Regions from separate parts of the Bacillus sp. YC2 genome, predicted to be linked through region 1. Evidence: riboswitches for the same ligand, from Rfam matches in the RefSeq annotation. Region 1 holds a riboswitch; each other region holds the start of a gene.
What was found. Region 1 has a riboswitch for S-adenosylmethionine ahead of metE (5-methyltetrahydropteroyltriglutamate--homocysteine S-methyltransferase). Riboswitches for the same ligand answer to the same signal wherever they lie in the genome.
Positions count from the first base shown of each region.

Region 2: another riboswitch for S-adenosylmethionine. It lies ahead of metN (methionine ABC transporter ATP-binding protein MetN); the one in region 1 lies ahead of metE (5-methyltetrahydropteroyltriglutamate--homocysteine S-methyltransferase).
Region 3: another riboswitch for S-adenosylmethionine. It lies ahead of KY305_RS07145 (bifunctional homocysteine S-methyltransferase/methylenetetrahydrofolate reductase); the one in region 1 lies ahead of metE (5-methyltetrahydropteroyltriglutamate--homocysteine S-methyltransferase).

Region 1 is NZ_JAHXDO010000008.1:108,400-113,423, reverse strand. It holds gene KY305_RS14095 (S8 family peptidase) at 1-566, shown strand, start outside; SAM riboswitch class I at 706-860, shown strand; gene metE (5-methyltetrahydropteroyltriglutamate--homocysteine S-methyltransferase) at 942-3,230, shown strand; gene KY305_RS14085 (histidine phosphatase family protein) at 3,271-3,897, opposite strand; partial or broken gene KY305_RS20075 (tRNA-specific adenosine deaminase) at 4,012-4,371, shown strand; gene KY305_RS14075 (BclA C-terminal domain-containing protein) at 4,552-5,024, shown strand, end outside.
Region 2 is NZ_JAHXDO010000001.1:170,110-175,133, reverse strand. It holds gene gcvH (glycine cleavage system protein GcvH) at 54-437, shown strand; gene KY305_RS00875 (YusG family protein) at 492-728, shown strand; gene KY305_RS00870 (toprim domain-containing protein) at 797-1,156, shown strand; gene KY305_RS00865 (thioredoxin family protein) at 1,169-1,489, shown strand; gene KY305_RS00860 (SCP2 sterol-binding domain-containing protein) at 1,585-1,935, shown strand; SAM riboswitch class I at 2,049-2,155, shown strand; gene metN (methionine ABC transporter ATP-binding protein MetN) at 2,261-3,286, shown strand; gene KY305_RS00850 (methionine ABC transporter permease) at 3,279-3,947, shown strand; gene metQ (methionine ABC transporter substrate-binding lipoprotein MetQ) at 3,961-4,779, shown strand; gene KY305_RS00840 (carboxymuconolactone decarboxylase family protein) at 4,879-5,024, shown strand, end outside.
Region 3 is NZ_JAHXDO010000003.1:81,834-86,857, reverse strand. It holds gene KY305_RS07150 (GNAT family N-acetyltransferase) at 57-497, opposite strand; gene KY305_RS07145 (bifunctional homocysteine S-methyltransferase/methylenetetrahydrofolate reductase) at 584-2,425, opposite strand; SAM riboswitch class I at 2,516-2,639, opposite strand; gene KY305_RS07140 (YajQ family cyclic di-GMP-binding protein) at 2,740-3,231, opposite strand; gene KY305_RS07135 (CvfB family protein) at 3,331-4,227, shown strand; gene KY305_RS07130 (BMP family lipoprotein) at 4,404-5,024, shown strand, end outside.

The DNA.
Region 1 (5,024 bases):
TTAACGGCATTAATTATGCGGTTGAACAAAAGGCTGATATTATTTCCATGTCACTCGGCGGACCGAGCGATGTGCCGGAGCTGAAAGAAGCCGTCACAAATGCCGTGAAAAACGGCGTACTGGTCGTCTGCGCAGCAGGAAATGAAGGTGACGGAGACGAGCGGACAGAAGAGCTTTCTTATCCCGCTGCTTACAACGAAGTCATTGCAGTCGGATCGGTTTCCGTAGCTCGAGAATCGTCTGAATTTTCAAACGCAAATAAAGAAATTGACCTTGTCGCTCCAGGAGAAAATATTCTCTCCACCCTCCCTAATCATAAATACGGAAAGCTGACGGGCACTTCAATGGCAGCCCCGCATGTGAGCGGAGCGCTCGCCTTGATTAAAGGGCTTGAACAAGATGCTTTTCAGCGAACGCTGTCTGAGGCTGAAGTTTATGCCCAGCTTGTACGCCGGACGCTTCCGCTTAATATTGCCAAAACATTAGCGGGGAACGGATTTATTTATTTAGACGCGCCTGACGTGCTGATGGAAAAAGCCGAACAGTCACAGCTGCTGTCTCTATAATATTTTTTTCATATAATGTTATCTTCATTTGTCAGATATTCAGTTTTTAAAATATGAGATTTTCTATTGACAGCGATCTTCATAAGCTGTTAAGATAACCAACAAATGATGTAACTTTTCAAAAAAATTAAAATAATTTCTCTTATCGAGAGTTGGGCGAGGGATTGGCCTTTTGACCCCAACAGCAACCGACCGTAATACCATTGTGAAATGGGGCGCGTGATTTTTGCGCCGAGACGATTGTCTCTTAAGGCACGGTGCTAATTCCATCAGACGTGATCTGAGAGATAAGAGAGGCTGACTTTTGATGTTAAAGCCTCTTTCTCTCATGAGAAAGAGGCTTTTTTGTTACATCTCACTAAAGGAGGAGACATAATGACAACAATTAAAACTTCGAATCTGGGCTTTCCGAGAATCGGCTTGAACAGAGAATGGAAAAAAGCGCTTGAGGCGTATTGGAAAGGAAATACCGACAAAGAAACATTCCTTAAGGAACTTGACGGATTATTTTTATCCGCGGTCAAAACACAGCTTGATCAGCATATCGATATTGTGCCGGTGTCTGATTTCACCCATTATGACCACGTACTTGATACAGCCGTCAGCTTTAACTGGATTCCGAAAAGGTTCCGCAGCATTACCGATCCCGTTGATACATATTTCGCCATTGCCCGCGGCGCAAAAGATGCCGTTTCTAGTGAAATGACAAAATGGTTTAATACCAACTACCATTACATCGTTCCTGAATATGACGAAAGCCTGGAATTCCGCTTAACAAGAAACAAGCAGCTTGACGATTACCGCCGGATCAAAGAAGAATTCGGAGCGGAAACAAAACCTGTTATCGTCGGCCCGTTCACATTTGTCACGCTTGCCAAAGGCTATGAACAATCAGAAGCGAAAGCCATTCAAAAACGCCTCGTCCCTCTTTACGTCCAGCTTTTGAAAGAGCTTGAAGCAGAAGGCGTCAAATGGGTTCAAATTGATGAGCCTGCGCTCGTGACAGCTTCTTCTGAGGATGTCCGCGCCGCAAAAGAACTCTATGAAGAAATCACAAAAGAGCTGTCAGGCTTGAATGTTCTTTTACAAACGTATTTTGATTCCGTTGATGCTTACGAAGAACTGATTTCTTATCCGGTACAAGGCATCGGGCTTGATTTCGTGCATGATAAAGGCAGAAACCTTGAACAGCTGAAATCGCACGGCTTCCCGAAAGATAAAGTGCTGGCAGCAGGTGTGATCGACGGACGCAACATTTGGAAGATCGATGCTGAGGAACGCCTTGATGCGGTTTTAGACATTCTCGAGCACGCAGATATTGAAGAGTTGTGGATTCAGCCTTCCAGCAGTCTGCTGCACGTCCCGGTAGCGAAACATCCTGACGAGCACCTGGAAAAGGATTTGCTGAACGGACTGTCATACGCAAAAGAAAAATTAGCTGAACTTGATGTCTTGAAGAAAGGGCTTCTGTCCGGAAAAGCCGCGATCAGCGAACAGATTGAGCAATCCAAAGCCGCTCTGGATGCTTTGAAAACTTTCGCTACAGGAGCAAACTCCGATCAAAAAGATGAGCTTAATCAATTGACAGAACGAGATTTTTCCCGTCCTGTGCCGTTTGAAGAGCGTCTCGCACTTCAGAATGAATCGCTCGGCCTTCCCCTTCTGCCGACGACGACGATCGGGAGCTTCCCGCAGTCTGCTGAAGTGCGCAGCGCACGTCAAAAATGGCGGAAAAAAGAGTGGACTGATGAACAGTACCAAGCATTTATTAATGCAGAAACAAAACGCTGGATTGACATCCAGGAAGAAATCGGCCTCGACGTACTCGTTCACGGAGAATTCGAACGGACGGACATGGTTGAATATTTCGGTGAAAAACTCGCCGGTTTCGCCTTTACAAAATATGCTTGGGTGCAATCTTACGGTTCACGCTGCGTCCGTCCGCCGGTCATTTTCGGAGATGTCGAATTTATCGAACCGATGACTGTAAAGGATACGGTTTACGCCCAATCGCTGACAGAAAAACATCTGAAAGGCATGCTGACGGGCCCTGTTACCATTTTAAACTGGTCATTCCCGCGTGTGGATATTTCCAGAAAAGAAATCGCCTTCCAAATCGGCCTCGCCCTCAGAAAAGAAGTAAAAGCGCTTGAGGATGCCGGCATTCAGATTATCCAAGTGGATGAACCTGCGCTTCGGGAAGGGCTTCCGTTAAAAACGCAGGATTGGGATGAATATTTAACATGGGCTGCAGAAGCATTCAGATTAACGACGTCTTCTGTGAAAAATGAAACGCAAATCCATACACATATGTGTTACAGCAACTTTGAAGATATCGTTGATACGATTAATGACCTTGACGCAGATGTAATTACGATCGAACACAGCAGAAGCCATGGAGGATTTTTAGAATACTTAAAAGAACACCCTTACGTAAAAGGCCTCGGGCTCGGCGTATATGATATTCACAGCCCGCGTGTTCCGGCTACTGAAGAAATCTATCAAATTATCGATGACGCGCTTGCAGTGTGTCCGACTGACCGTTTCTGGGTGAACCCGGACTGCGGGCTTAAAACAAGACAGCAGGAAGAAACCGTTGCAGCTTTAAAAAATATGGTGGATGCGGCGAAGCAGGCCAGAAAGAAGCAAGCTCAGCTTGTATGACGAAAAAAACCATCCGTTTTCAGGCGGATGGTTTTTTCTATTATAATGAATCGATCATATCACGGTGTGAGCCGTCCCCTTCTTTTTCAATGGTGATGTTCCCGTTTTCGTCAACTGCCAGTACAGTCAGAGATGTATCATGAATATAGGAAGAGTTCCAAAGTTCGGAAAGCTCCCGCTGTTTCACGATGTTCAAAACCATTAAGATAAAGACAGAATGAGAGACGACAAGGATATGCCCGGATGCATGGCGCCGCGTTAACATGTGAAGCGCCTCCTTGGCTCTCGTTTCAAGTTCGGCAAAGCTTTCCCCCGCCGAAGGCTCATATGCGGCAGGCTGATGAAAATAAGCACGCAGCCGCTCGGGGTCTGCTTTTTCAACCTCTTCTTGTTTTTTTCCTTCCCATTCACCAAGCGCCATTTCGCAAAATAGAGCGTCTTTCACAAGCGGAATATCACGGGTCCCCGCTATCGCCTTAGCCGTGTCCTCCGTCCGTTTGCTCGTGCTTGTATATATCCTTTGAAAATCAATATCTTTTACTCTTTCTCCAAGCGCCCTAGCATGACGGAGACCTTTTTCGGTCACCTCTGAGTCCTGCAAGCCCTGCATTCTTTTTTCCGTATTCCATACAGTTTGTCCGTGTCTGACGAAATATAAATAAAGCATGCTTCTCCCCCTTCTCTGTTTTCTATTTTAATAGATGTTCTAAATTCCCGCTGATTTTTTATTTTCATATTCAGCTAAACCTTAAAGCATTCGATCAACTGGTGGGAAGCTTAGATGAATCATCATTCTCAATTTGTAAAACGGGCTGTCACTCTTGCTGCCGGGGGAGTCAATCGCGGCGCAGGGGGCCGTTTGGCGCAGTTATCGTTAAGTACGGCACTAACGCCGAAGACCAAAATAATGTGACGACAAGCAACGATCCGGCCGCCCGTGCTGAAGTCACGGCGATCCGAAATGCATGCAGGGCGCTATTTACTCGGCAAGGCCGAAAGCGGGTTATTATGCCTCCAGTCACGCGGATGCCGCTGAAGCGGGCTTTGATGACTCTTTTATATACGACAGACATCAGAAAGAAAGATCCCTTTTTATCAAGTGAGCCTTTCTGAACATTCGGCTCCTTTTGACGCTTGGAAAACACCTGCTGAAACGGCAGGTGTTTTCGCAAGCTCAAATTGGCCAATTCAGGAAATCATTTCAGAAACTTGGACAGAACAAATGAATATATTTATACAGTACTGATTTTTTTCTTGAAGGGATCCTCTTTAACCGCACGAAACTTGAGTGATCCTATATTAATTTATAAGGGAGGACATTGTGTCACAGCCTAATTTACCTAATATCACCCCTGTCGTTACACTTTCCAGAGACGATACCATTAACCTTCTGCTTTCATCTATTGCTATGGAAGAGCTGGGAATGGCCCATATTCTGAATGCGGAAGGGGAAAAAATACATTACGCGCTCGGAACTCTTCCCGGGTTAACGGGACCGCCATCCAGCCTTGCTGATATTCTGAACTTGAATGAGAGCGTCCGCGATACGCTTGACAGCTTAATGAAACAAGAGCTGCTTCTCGGATCGAAATTGGACAGTATCTCAAATATTCCTACATTGGCTGGACCAACGGACGCAACAGGACCGACCGGACCGACGGGTGTCACCGGAGCGGGACTGCAAGGCATTGTTCCGTTTGATCCCCTCGCCGCACCTGGTTATACGGCAGGGCAAACCGTCACTTTTAACGGAAGCTCCTATGTCGTCAATGTAAACAGTCCTGCAGGAACTCC
Region 2 (5,024 bases), on a different contig from region 1:
ACAAAGAATTATGGTATCTTCTTATTATAAGCATAAAAAATGGAGGGATTTAGATGAGCACACCGAAAGATTTACGTTATTCAGAAGAACACGAATGGGTAAAAGTTGAAGGCGAAAAAGTCCGCATCGGAATTACGCATTTCGCGCAATCTGAACTTGGCGATATCGTTTTTGTCGAGCTTCCTGAAGTCGGCGCTGAAATTAAAGCGGACGAGCCGTTCGGCAGCGTTGAATCCGTAAAAACGGTATCTGAGCTGTATGCGCCGATCAACGGAACGGTGACGGAAGTGAACGAAGGCCTTGATGACAGCCCGGAATTCGTGAACGAGTCTCCATACGAAAAAGCGTGGATGATCGTCGTTGAACCGGCTGATGCAAAAGAAATCGAAAACCTCATGACTGCCGAACAATACGAAGAAATGACGCAGGAAGACTAATCGGATAGCAAAAGAACCATTTGGACACTCTATCTGTAACGGGAGGTGTCCAAAATGGCTTTTGATAAACAAAAGGTTGATGTAACAGAGCACGTAACGGGCCGCTTACAAAACGGCCAGTTTTCTTTGTTTCATGAAAATGAAGCCATCGGCCAAATGACAGGCATGAACCAATATGAGCTCAAACCGGGCTTTTCATTTGAAAATCAAAAATTTTATAAAACAGCCGATGTTGTATCCGAGAAGGATCCGAAATACGTGGATTGCGACTATGAAAGCGGCTGGTGTTAACAGTTGGCGGTGAATTTCACTGCCTTCTTTTTCAATCCGAGGCTAAAAAAACCGGCAGGTGATGCGCAATGAATATCGGCGATGAAGAGAAAGTCTTAATCGTAGAAGGAAAATCAGATAAAATCAAAGTCAGGGAAGTGCTCAGTGAACCTCTGGACATTGTCTGTACAAACGGAACGATCGGCCAAACGGAATTGGAGGATTTAGCGGACCGTTTGTTTGACAAAGATGTTTATATCTTAGTTGACGCAGACGATTCGGGAGAAAAATTAAGAAAGCAGCTGAAACGGGAGCTTCCCGAAGCCCGCCATATCTGCATTGACAGAACGTACAAGGAGGTTGAGGCGTCTCCAAGCCACCATCTTGCATCGGTGCTCCTCGGCGCCGGCCTGAATGTGGACCCCGTATTTTTAAAAAGAAAGACCTGAGGTGGTAATCAAATGAAAGAACTCCAAGAAAATGAACTTGAATCAATTGAAGATGATGTGTATCTCCTGTACTTGTACACCCCATTTTGCGGCACGTGCCAGCTGGCTTCCAAAATGCTTTCTGTCGCGGAGGAAATGCTGCCCGGCGTCGCCTTCTATAAAAACAACGTGAATTATTCCCCCGTCTTCGCTAAAGCCTATCAGATTGAGAGTGTCCCGTGCTTTTTGCTGTTTAAAGACGGAAAGCTTGTTGAGAAAGGATATGCATTCCGCTCCGTTTCCTATTTATACGAGCTGATTAAACAAAAAACATCTCAAACGTCTCCTATGTGACATTTTTTATAGGAAAATGTCGTCCGTTTTATAAAGGGTTCTCCCCGTTAAAAGAGAACTTTGTATGTATGGCCAATAAACGGGAGGTTATACGAGTGGAGAAAATAGAAGTTTTAGAGAATGACGGACAGCATCTGTTTTTGAAACCCCTATTACATACCTCAACGCTGCTGATTACGTTCCAAGGTGAAACAGAAGCTTTAACGGTCTCAATAAACGGGCAGGGAGAAATGAGAAAAACCGCTGTTTCAGCAGAAGAGTCTAACTTGACCTTTTACGGAAACCAAACAGAAATCATTCATTTGCTGCACGGCAACATTTCCCTGCAAAAGCTCATTCAAAGCGGAAGATTGAAAGTAAAAGGATCATTCAGAGCCCTGTTGAAACTGGAAGCCATTCTGTGGCTGACAAACGGATTTTTTCAAACAATCAGCAAAAGGCCTTAAAACCTGCCAATCTACTATGTGAAAATAACTACCATTATTTATTTTATTGACTTTTTATCATTCGCCATGCTATCCTACATTAAGAATTTCCGGACGAAAAGACGATATGTTTTCTCTTATCAAGAGAGGTGGAGGGAAGTGCCCTATGAAGCCCGGCAACCGTCAACTATGTTGAAATGGTGCCAATTCACTCGAAGCGATCTGCTTTGGAAGATGAGAGAAAGGCCTTTTTCAATAAGCCTTTCTGCTCAATTGTGCAGAAAGGCTTTTCTTTTGCGGAGAATTCCGGAAGATTTCTTAGAATAGTGTAAGGCAGGTGATTGCTTTGATCCATCTTCAAAATGTTTCAAAAATTTACAAAGCGAAACATGGGGATGTCAATGCTGTCCAAGATGTCAACCTCGATATCAAAAAGGGCGAAATTTTTGGAATTATAGGATATAGCGGAGCTGGTAAAAGTTCCTTAATCCGTCTTCTGAACGGTCTTGAAAAACCGACTTCAGGAACCGTGGAAGTCGCGGGGACGGAATTAAATAAAGTAAGCAGCCGCGGTTTAAGAAAAGCGCGCCAGGAAATCAGCATGATTTTTCAGCACTTTAATCTTCTTTGGTCGCGCACCGTTCGGGATAATATTATGTTTCCGCTGGAAATTGCCGGCGTGAAAAAAAGAGAACGGATTCGCCGTGCTGATGAACTGATTAAACTGGTCGGATTAGAAGGAAAGGAAAAATCGTATCCTTCCCAGCTGAGCGGCGGTCAAAAGCAGCGTGTCGGAATCGCGAGAGCGCTCGCCAATAATCCGAAGGTCCTTCTTTGTGACGAAGCGACGTCAGCGCTTGACCCGCAGACGACAGATTCAATTTTAGATCTTTTATCCGATATAAATGAAAGACTCGGTTTGACGATTGTGCTTATTACCCATGAAATGCACGTCATCCGTAAAATCTGCAACAGAGTCGCCGTCATGGAAAACGGAAAAGTCGTCGAAGAAGGCGAAGTGCTTCAAGTCTTCAGAAATCCGCGTGAACAGATGACAAAGCGTTTCGTTCAGCAGGTCACCGAGCCTGAGGAAACGAAAGAAACCATTCAGCATCTGCTTCAGGAAACGGCGACAGGAAAAACGATTCAGCTTTCGTTTGTCGGGCAGGCTGCAGAACAGCCTCTCATCACTGAGATGATCAGAAACTTCGATGTGGATGTCAACATTCTGCAAGGTAAGATTTCACAGACGAAGGACGGGGCGTACGGTTCTTTATTCATCCACATTGACGGACAGGAAAAAGAAGTAGAAAATGTGATCCGGTTCATTAAAGACAAACAGGTAGAAGCAGAGGTGATCACAAATGTTTGAAAAATGGTTTCCGAACGTTGATGTAAGTGAACTGTGGACCGCAACTTATGAAACCCTCTATATGACGATTATCGCTTTACTCTTTTCTTTCGTCATCGGGGCTGTCCTCGGCCTTCTGCTCTTTTTAACAGGCAAGGGAAGCTTATGGCAGAATAAAGCGATTAACAGTGTGATTGCGGCAGTGGTTAACGTATTCCGGTCTATTCCGTTTCTTATTTTAATTATTCTGCTCCTCGGTTTTACTAAGTTTTTGGTCGGATCGATTTTAGGTCCGAATGCGGCTTTGCCCGCTTTGATTATCGGCTCTGCGCCGTTTTATGCCCGCCTTGCGGAAATCGCGCTCCGGGAAGTTGATAAAGGTGTCATCGAAGCTGCCAGATCAATGGGAGCGAAGACATCGACGATCATTTTTAAAGTATTGATTCCTGAATCAATGCCTGCGTTAATCTCAGGCATCACCGTTACAGCCATCGCCCTGATCGGTTCGACCGCTATTGCCGGAGCCATCGGTTCAGGCGGACTCGGAAACCTTGCATATGTCGAAGGGTACCAGTCAAATAATACGGATGTAACGTTTGTGGCAACGGTATTTATTCTCATCATCGTCTTTATCATTCAGATTATCGGTGATGTCATCACAAATATAATAGACAAAAGATAAGGGAGGATTTACATTGAAAAAGATTGTGTTAAGTGCGTTGCTGCTTGTTTTTGCAGGAGTTTTGGCTGCCTGCGGATCGAGTGCGGGCTCAAATAAAAAGGAAATTGTTGTTGCCGCGACAAAAACACCGCATGCTGAAATTTTAAAAGAAGCGGAGCCGTTATTGAAGAAAAAAGGCTATACATTAAAAGTCAAAGTGCTGAACGATTACAAAATGTACAACAAAGCATTAGCTGATAAAGAAGTGGATGCAAACTACTTCCAGCATGTTCCTTACCTTGAGCAGGAAATGAAAGAAAATAAAGATTACAAACTCGTTAACGCCGGCGCAGTTCATCTTGAGCCGTTCGGTATTTACACGAAAAAATATAAATCATTGAAAGACCTGCCAAACGGCGCGACAATCATCCTGACAAATAACGTCGCTGAACAAGGCCGTATGCTGGCAATGCTTCAAAAAGCCGGACTGATCACATTAGATCCGAAAGTAAAAACAGTTGACGCAACAACGAAAAACATCACAAAAAATCCGAAAAACCTGACGTTCAAAAAAATCGCGCCGGAATTAACGGCAAAAGCATATAACGAAGAAGAAGGCGACGCGGTCTTCATCAACGTCAACTATGCGATCCAAAACAAATTAAACCCGTTAAAAGACGCGATTGAAGTAGAATCAACGAAAAACAACCCATACGCAAACATTATCGCCGTGCGCAAAGGTGAAGAAGATTCAGCAAAAATCAAAGCGCTTATGGAAGTTCTTCACTCTAAAAAAATTAAAGACTTCATTGAGAAAAAATACGACGGAGCCGTGCTCCCCGTATCTGAATAAAGACGAAAACCCCGGATGAACAATCCGGGGTTTTTTTGGGTATTAATCGCGGAACTGTTCATAATAAAGAAGAATGTTACCGAATGGAGGGATTATGAGTTGAATCAATATCATAACAACGGCGGAAGCGTACATGACGCATTAAAACAATACAAAGAGGGGTTAGGCGTATTTGAACAAAAAATGCCGATGATGGGCCGGAAGTTTAATGAATTTACTGAGCAGTGCTTCTCAGCGGATTCTTT
Region 3 (5,024 bases), on a different contig from region 1:
AAAGCCCTGATAAGAAATATTCTCTTATCAGGGCTTTCGCTTGCTCGGCCGGAAAGTCAGGCAAGTTTTTTATACATGATCAGATGCGGCCCGATGCCCGGAATGTCAAAGGTTTCGCCGATGCTTTTCCAGCCGAGCTTTTCATAATACCCTTTCACATGATATCTGGCATTGCACCAGACAAGCGCCGCACCCATATCTGTCAGTGTCCGTTCTGCGTATGCAATTAATGTGCTTCCAGCTTTTTGTGTGCGGTATTCCGGGAGAGTCGCCATTCCGCGCAGCTGATAGGCGGGTGTTTCCTTTAATGTTTTTTGTTCTTGCGGATAGAAAGAGGCGATGCTGATCAGCGTCCCTTCGAAAAACGCCCCCAGATGAAAAGCGCCTGCCACGTTGTCCTGATCATATTTGCAATCCTCAATGGTCTGGTGAGGGCGCAGTATTTTATGTCTGATATTGTACGTATCTTCTGCGGTAATGAATTTTACTTCAAGCATGGCCATTCTCCTTTATCTGTCTCTTTTTCTTAATCGTACCATGAAAAGGCCGCCTGTCACATCAGGCGGCCTCATTTTTACCCGTATCAATTTAAATAGACATTTGTCCGCTTTTCATCCTTTTGCTTAATATAAGTGGCAAGCTCGGACGTCAAATCAGAACGGAGAAAAGGGGTGATTAAATAGATTCCGTTAAACAGCTCGCACGCCGTGTCAAGGAGGGACTTGGCAATGGCAAGGCCTTCGGTTTTCTGCTTCTGTTTATCCTCTCCGGCAAGCGCCATTTTTTCGCGGATGCCGTCTGACAGCTTAATACCGGGGATTTCATGATGGATGAACTCCGCGTTGCGGCTGCTTGTTAACGGCATTATCCCGATATATACCGGTGTTTGAAGATGCTTCGTTTCCTTATGAATGTCAATGAGCTGCTGCTCTGAGTAGACGGGCTGGGAAACGAAATAATCGGCGCCGCACTCGATCTTTTTCTCCAGCCTTTTGACTGCCTTGTCAAGATGGCGGACATTCGGATTAAACGCGCCTGCCACGGAAAAACTGGTTTTTTTACCGAGCGGTTTTCCCGATAAGGAGATGCCTTCGTTGAACTGTTTAATCAGTCTGATCAAGTCAAAAGACGTTAAATCATAAACAGAGGTGGCCCCCGGAAAGTCGCCGATTTTTGAGGGGTCGCCCGTGATGGCTAAAATATCGGTCAGTCCGAGGGTATCAAGCCCCATTAAATGCGACTGAAGACCGATGATATTCCGGTCTCTGCATGTGATATGGACGAGAGAACGAATATCAAGCCGCTCCTTTAATAAAGACCCGCAGGCGGCATTGCTGATCCGGGGCGTCGCGAGTGAATTGTCGGCGAGCGTCAGCGCCTCAATTCCGGTTTCCTTTAATTCAGCTGCCGCTTGCAGAAATTTGTCAAAATTCAATTTCTTTGGCGGGTCAAGCTCCACAATAATCGAACGTTTTTTCGCGGCTATTTCATTTAATCCCGGTTCGGCCCGTTCATCCCGGACAGTGATTACCTCTTCTTCCCGTCTGATTTTCACCTCTTTTTCCGTGACGGGAAGAAGCCCGCGGACCGCTTCCGCCATTGCCCGGATATGGTTTGGCGTCGTACCGCAGCAGCCGCCGATAATCCGCGCGCCCTGCTTGCGGAATTCAACGGCGCTCTCACGGAAATAAGTGTTGTCTGTTTCATAAACAAGCCGGCCTTCTTCAAGAGACGGAAGACTGCTGTTCGGGTAGACGGATAAATAAGCGTCGCGGAAAATCGGCACTTCGGTGAGCGCTTCAATCATGTGATACGGGCCGAGACGGCAGTTAATGCCCGTTATATCAGCGCCGATGTCAGCAATCGACCTGAGCGCTTCCCCAAGCGGCGTGCCGTCCTGAAGCACACCTTGCTCGTGCATCGATACATTGAGCATGATCGGGAGTTCCGTTTCCTTTCTCGCGATCTTTAATACTTCACGCGCCTCCTCTAAATCATAATAGGTTTCTAACAGAAGGCCGTCCGGCTCTTCGTGCAGTAAGAGATACAGCTGCTCCCGAAAGCTGCGTTTGATTTCTTCAAGGCTGTAGGCGTTTTTGTTAAAGGTGCGGATGCCGCCCATCGTTCCCAGCACATAGGCGCCGTCTGAGGAGGCACGCGCGATTTTGACCGCCTCCTGGTTAATTTTTTTCGTCTCATCTTCCAGTCCGTATCTTGACAGCTTAATGTAATTCGCCCCGTACGTGTTCGTTTGAATAATGTCTGCGCCTGCCTCCACGTAAGCCTTATGTATCCGTTTGATTTCCTCAGGCTTTGACACATTCAGCTCCTCAAAGCACCTGTCAATGCCATAGGAATAAAGCAGAGTTCCCATCGCTCCGTCGCCGATTAAAATCCGATGCTGCAAATCTTCTAATAGTCCCATTATTTGCCTCCCTTATTCACATTCAGCAAGGAAAAAAGAGAAATAAAAAAAGTCTTCTTAAGAAGAAGACTTTTTGATCATTTGTCTCTCTTCTTATCTTCCAAGCTGTTTTGTAAGCTTGCTGGATTTAGCACCTTGGTCATGGTTTTAATAAACCATTACACCGGTTGCTGAAGCGTCGTCGGGCCAGTCCCTCGGCTTCTCTTGATAAGAACGTTCATTTAATTGTCATGGGTTTCCAAATGTTAACTCCGAAAATCCCTTTCTCCAAATTTACCGAAAATAGAGACAATAATCAATAGGAATCACACAATTTATCTAAAATTAATAAATTGAACATCAATCGGCAGGTCTGCCCCGCGGACAGCTGATATAATCTGCTGCAAATCATCTTTGTTTTTTCCGGTCACGCGCACTTGGTCATCCTGTATTTGTGATTTTACCTTCAAGCCGGAGTTTTTGATCACGGCATTGATTTTTTTCGCGTTGTCTTTATCAATGCCCTGCACAAGCTTCGCGCGCTGGCGCACCGTGCCCCCTGAGGCATTTTCGATTTTGCCGTATTCGATGTTTTTCGTCGGAACCTCGCGTTTAATCAGCTTGCCGCTAAGCACGTCTTTAAGCTGGTTTAATTTAAATTCGTCATCAGAAATCAGCACAAGTTCTTCTTTTTCTAATGTCACGTCACTTTTAGACCCTTTAAAGTCATAGCGGGTGCCGATTTCCTTCAGCGTCATTTGAATCGCGTTTTGCACCTCGGGAAATTCAACTTTGGATACAATATCAAAAGAACTTTCTTTTGCCATATGAAAACCTCCTATAACATTTCACTTATGTGTTGATTATAGTAGAATAAGGAGAAATGTCCAACAGCATAAAGCATGAATTTGTGTTTGTTGGAAAAAATGAGAAAAACAACAGCCTATATGGGCGAAGGCAGGAAGGACGATAACATGAGACCAGGGCAGCAGCTCACGTTGAGTATAGATCACCAAACCGATTTCGGGTATTTTTTAACGGACGGCGAGGATACGGTTCTTTTACATAACAGCGAAATCACAGAGGACATTGAAGATAAAGACGAAGTGGAGGTGTTTATTTACGTCGACCCACAGGAAAGGCTCGCCGCGACGATGAAAAAGCCGCTTATCAGCTTTTATGACTACGGATGGGTGGAAGTGACGGATAAGGTGGAGGATATGGGCGTATTCGTCGACGTCGGCCTCTCAAAAGACGCGCTCGTAGCGACAGAGCATCTTCCTCCGTATGAATCCGTCTGGCCGCAAAAAGGCGACAGGCTGTATTGCATGCTGAAGGTGACAAACCGAGGACGCATGTTTGCCAAACCGGCGCCGGAGGACATCATCAGCGAATTATTTTCGGATGCAGACGAAGAGATGATGAATAAAGAACTGACAGGCACAGTGTACAGGCTGATCGCTTCCGGCTCGTTCATTATTACTGATGAAGGAATCCGCGGGTTTATTCATCCTTCTGAAAGAAAGGAAGAACCGAGACTCGGCAGCCGTGTGACGGGACGTGTCATTCAGGTGAAGGAAGACGGTTCAGTCAATATGTCGCTTCTCCCGAGAAAGCAGGACGCTCTTTCCGTTGACGCGGAAGAGATTCTGACATATTTAAGATCGAGAAACGGCGCCATGCCTTACGGAGACAAAAGCCATCCTGACGATATCCGCGAGCGGTTCAATTTAAGCAAAGCCGCCTTTAAACGGGCGCTCGGCCATCTGATGAAAAACGGCAAAGTTTATCAGGAGGACGGCTGGACGTACGAAAAACAATAAATTTTCTGCAAAAACACCGGTGGATACCACCGGTGTTTTTTATTTCCTCTAAAACCACAATATCCCTGATTATCTTTCTCCTCATGTTTGTTTTCGATAAAAATAAATATTTTATTGAAATAAAATATCCTGACATGCAGACCGATATATAGAAAAAACCGTAAAGGAGATTTTCAATGAAAAAACTCGTGATATTTGCGGCTGTTCTGCTGATCGCACTCGGAGCAGCCGGATGTGCAAACAGCCAAACAGACGAAACGGCCGGGCGCACGACGAAAAAAATCGGCATGATGCTGACGGACAATGGGCTTGGCGACCAGTCCTTTAATGATTCCGGTTTTCAAGGCTTAATGAAAGCAAGAGACGAGCTCGGCATCACATTTGACTACAGAGAAATAAAGGATACCGGTACATATGAAAAAGGACTGACCCAGCTTGTAAAAGAAGGAAATGATCTTGTTGTGGGGCTTGGCTACAGCATGCAGCCAGATTTAGAGAAGGTCGCCAAAAAATATCCGAACCAGCAGTTTGTGCTGATTGATTCAGTGTCCGAATTGAAAAATGTCACCTCCGTTACCTTTAAAGAGGATGAGGGAAGCTATTTAGCCGGAGCGCTGGCGGCCATGACAACAAAAAACGGCACGATCGGTTTTATCGGCGGCTCAGATGCCGACGTCATTAAACGGTTTAAAAAAGGTTATTTGGAAGGAGCGAAATCAATCAAACCAAATATCCATGTCCTGTCTGAAATCAGCGGATCATTTGATAATGACAAGCTTGGGCAGCAGATCGCCAAA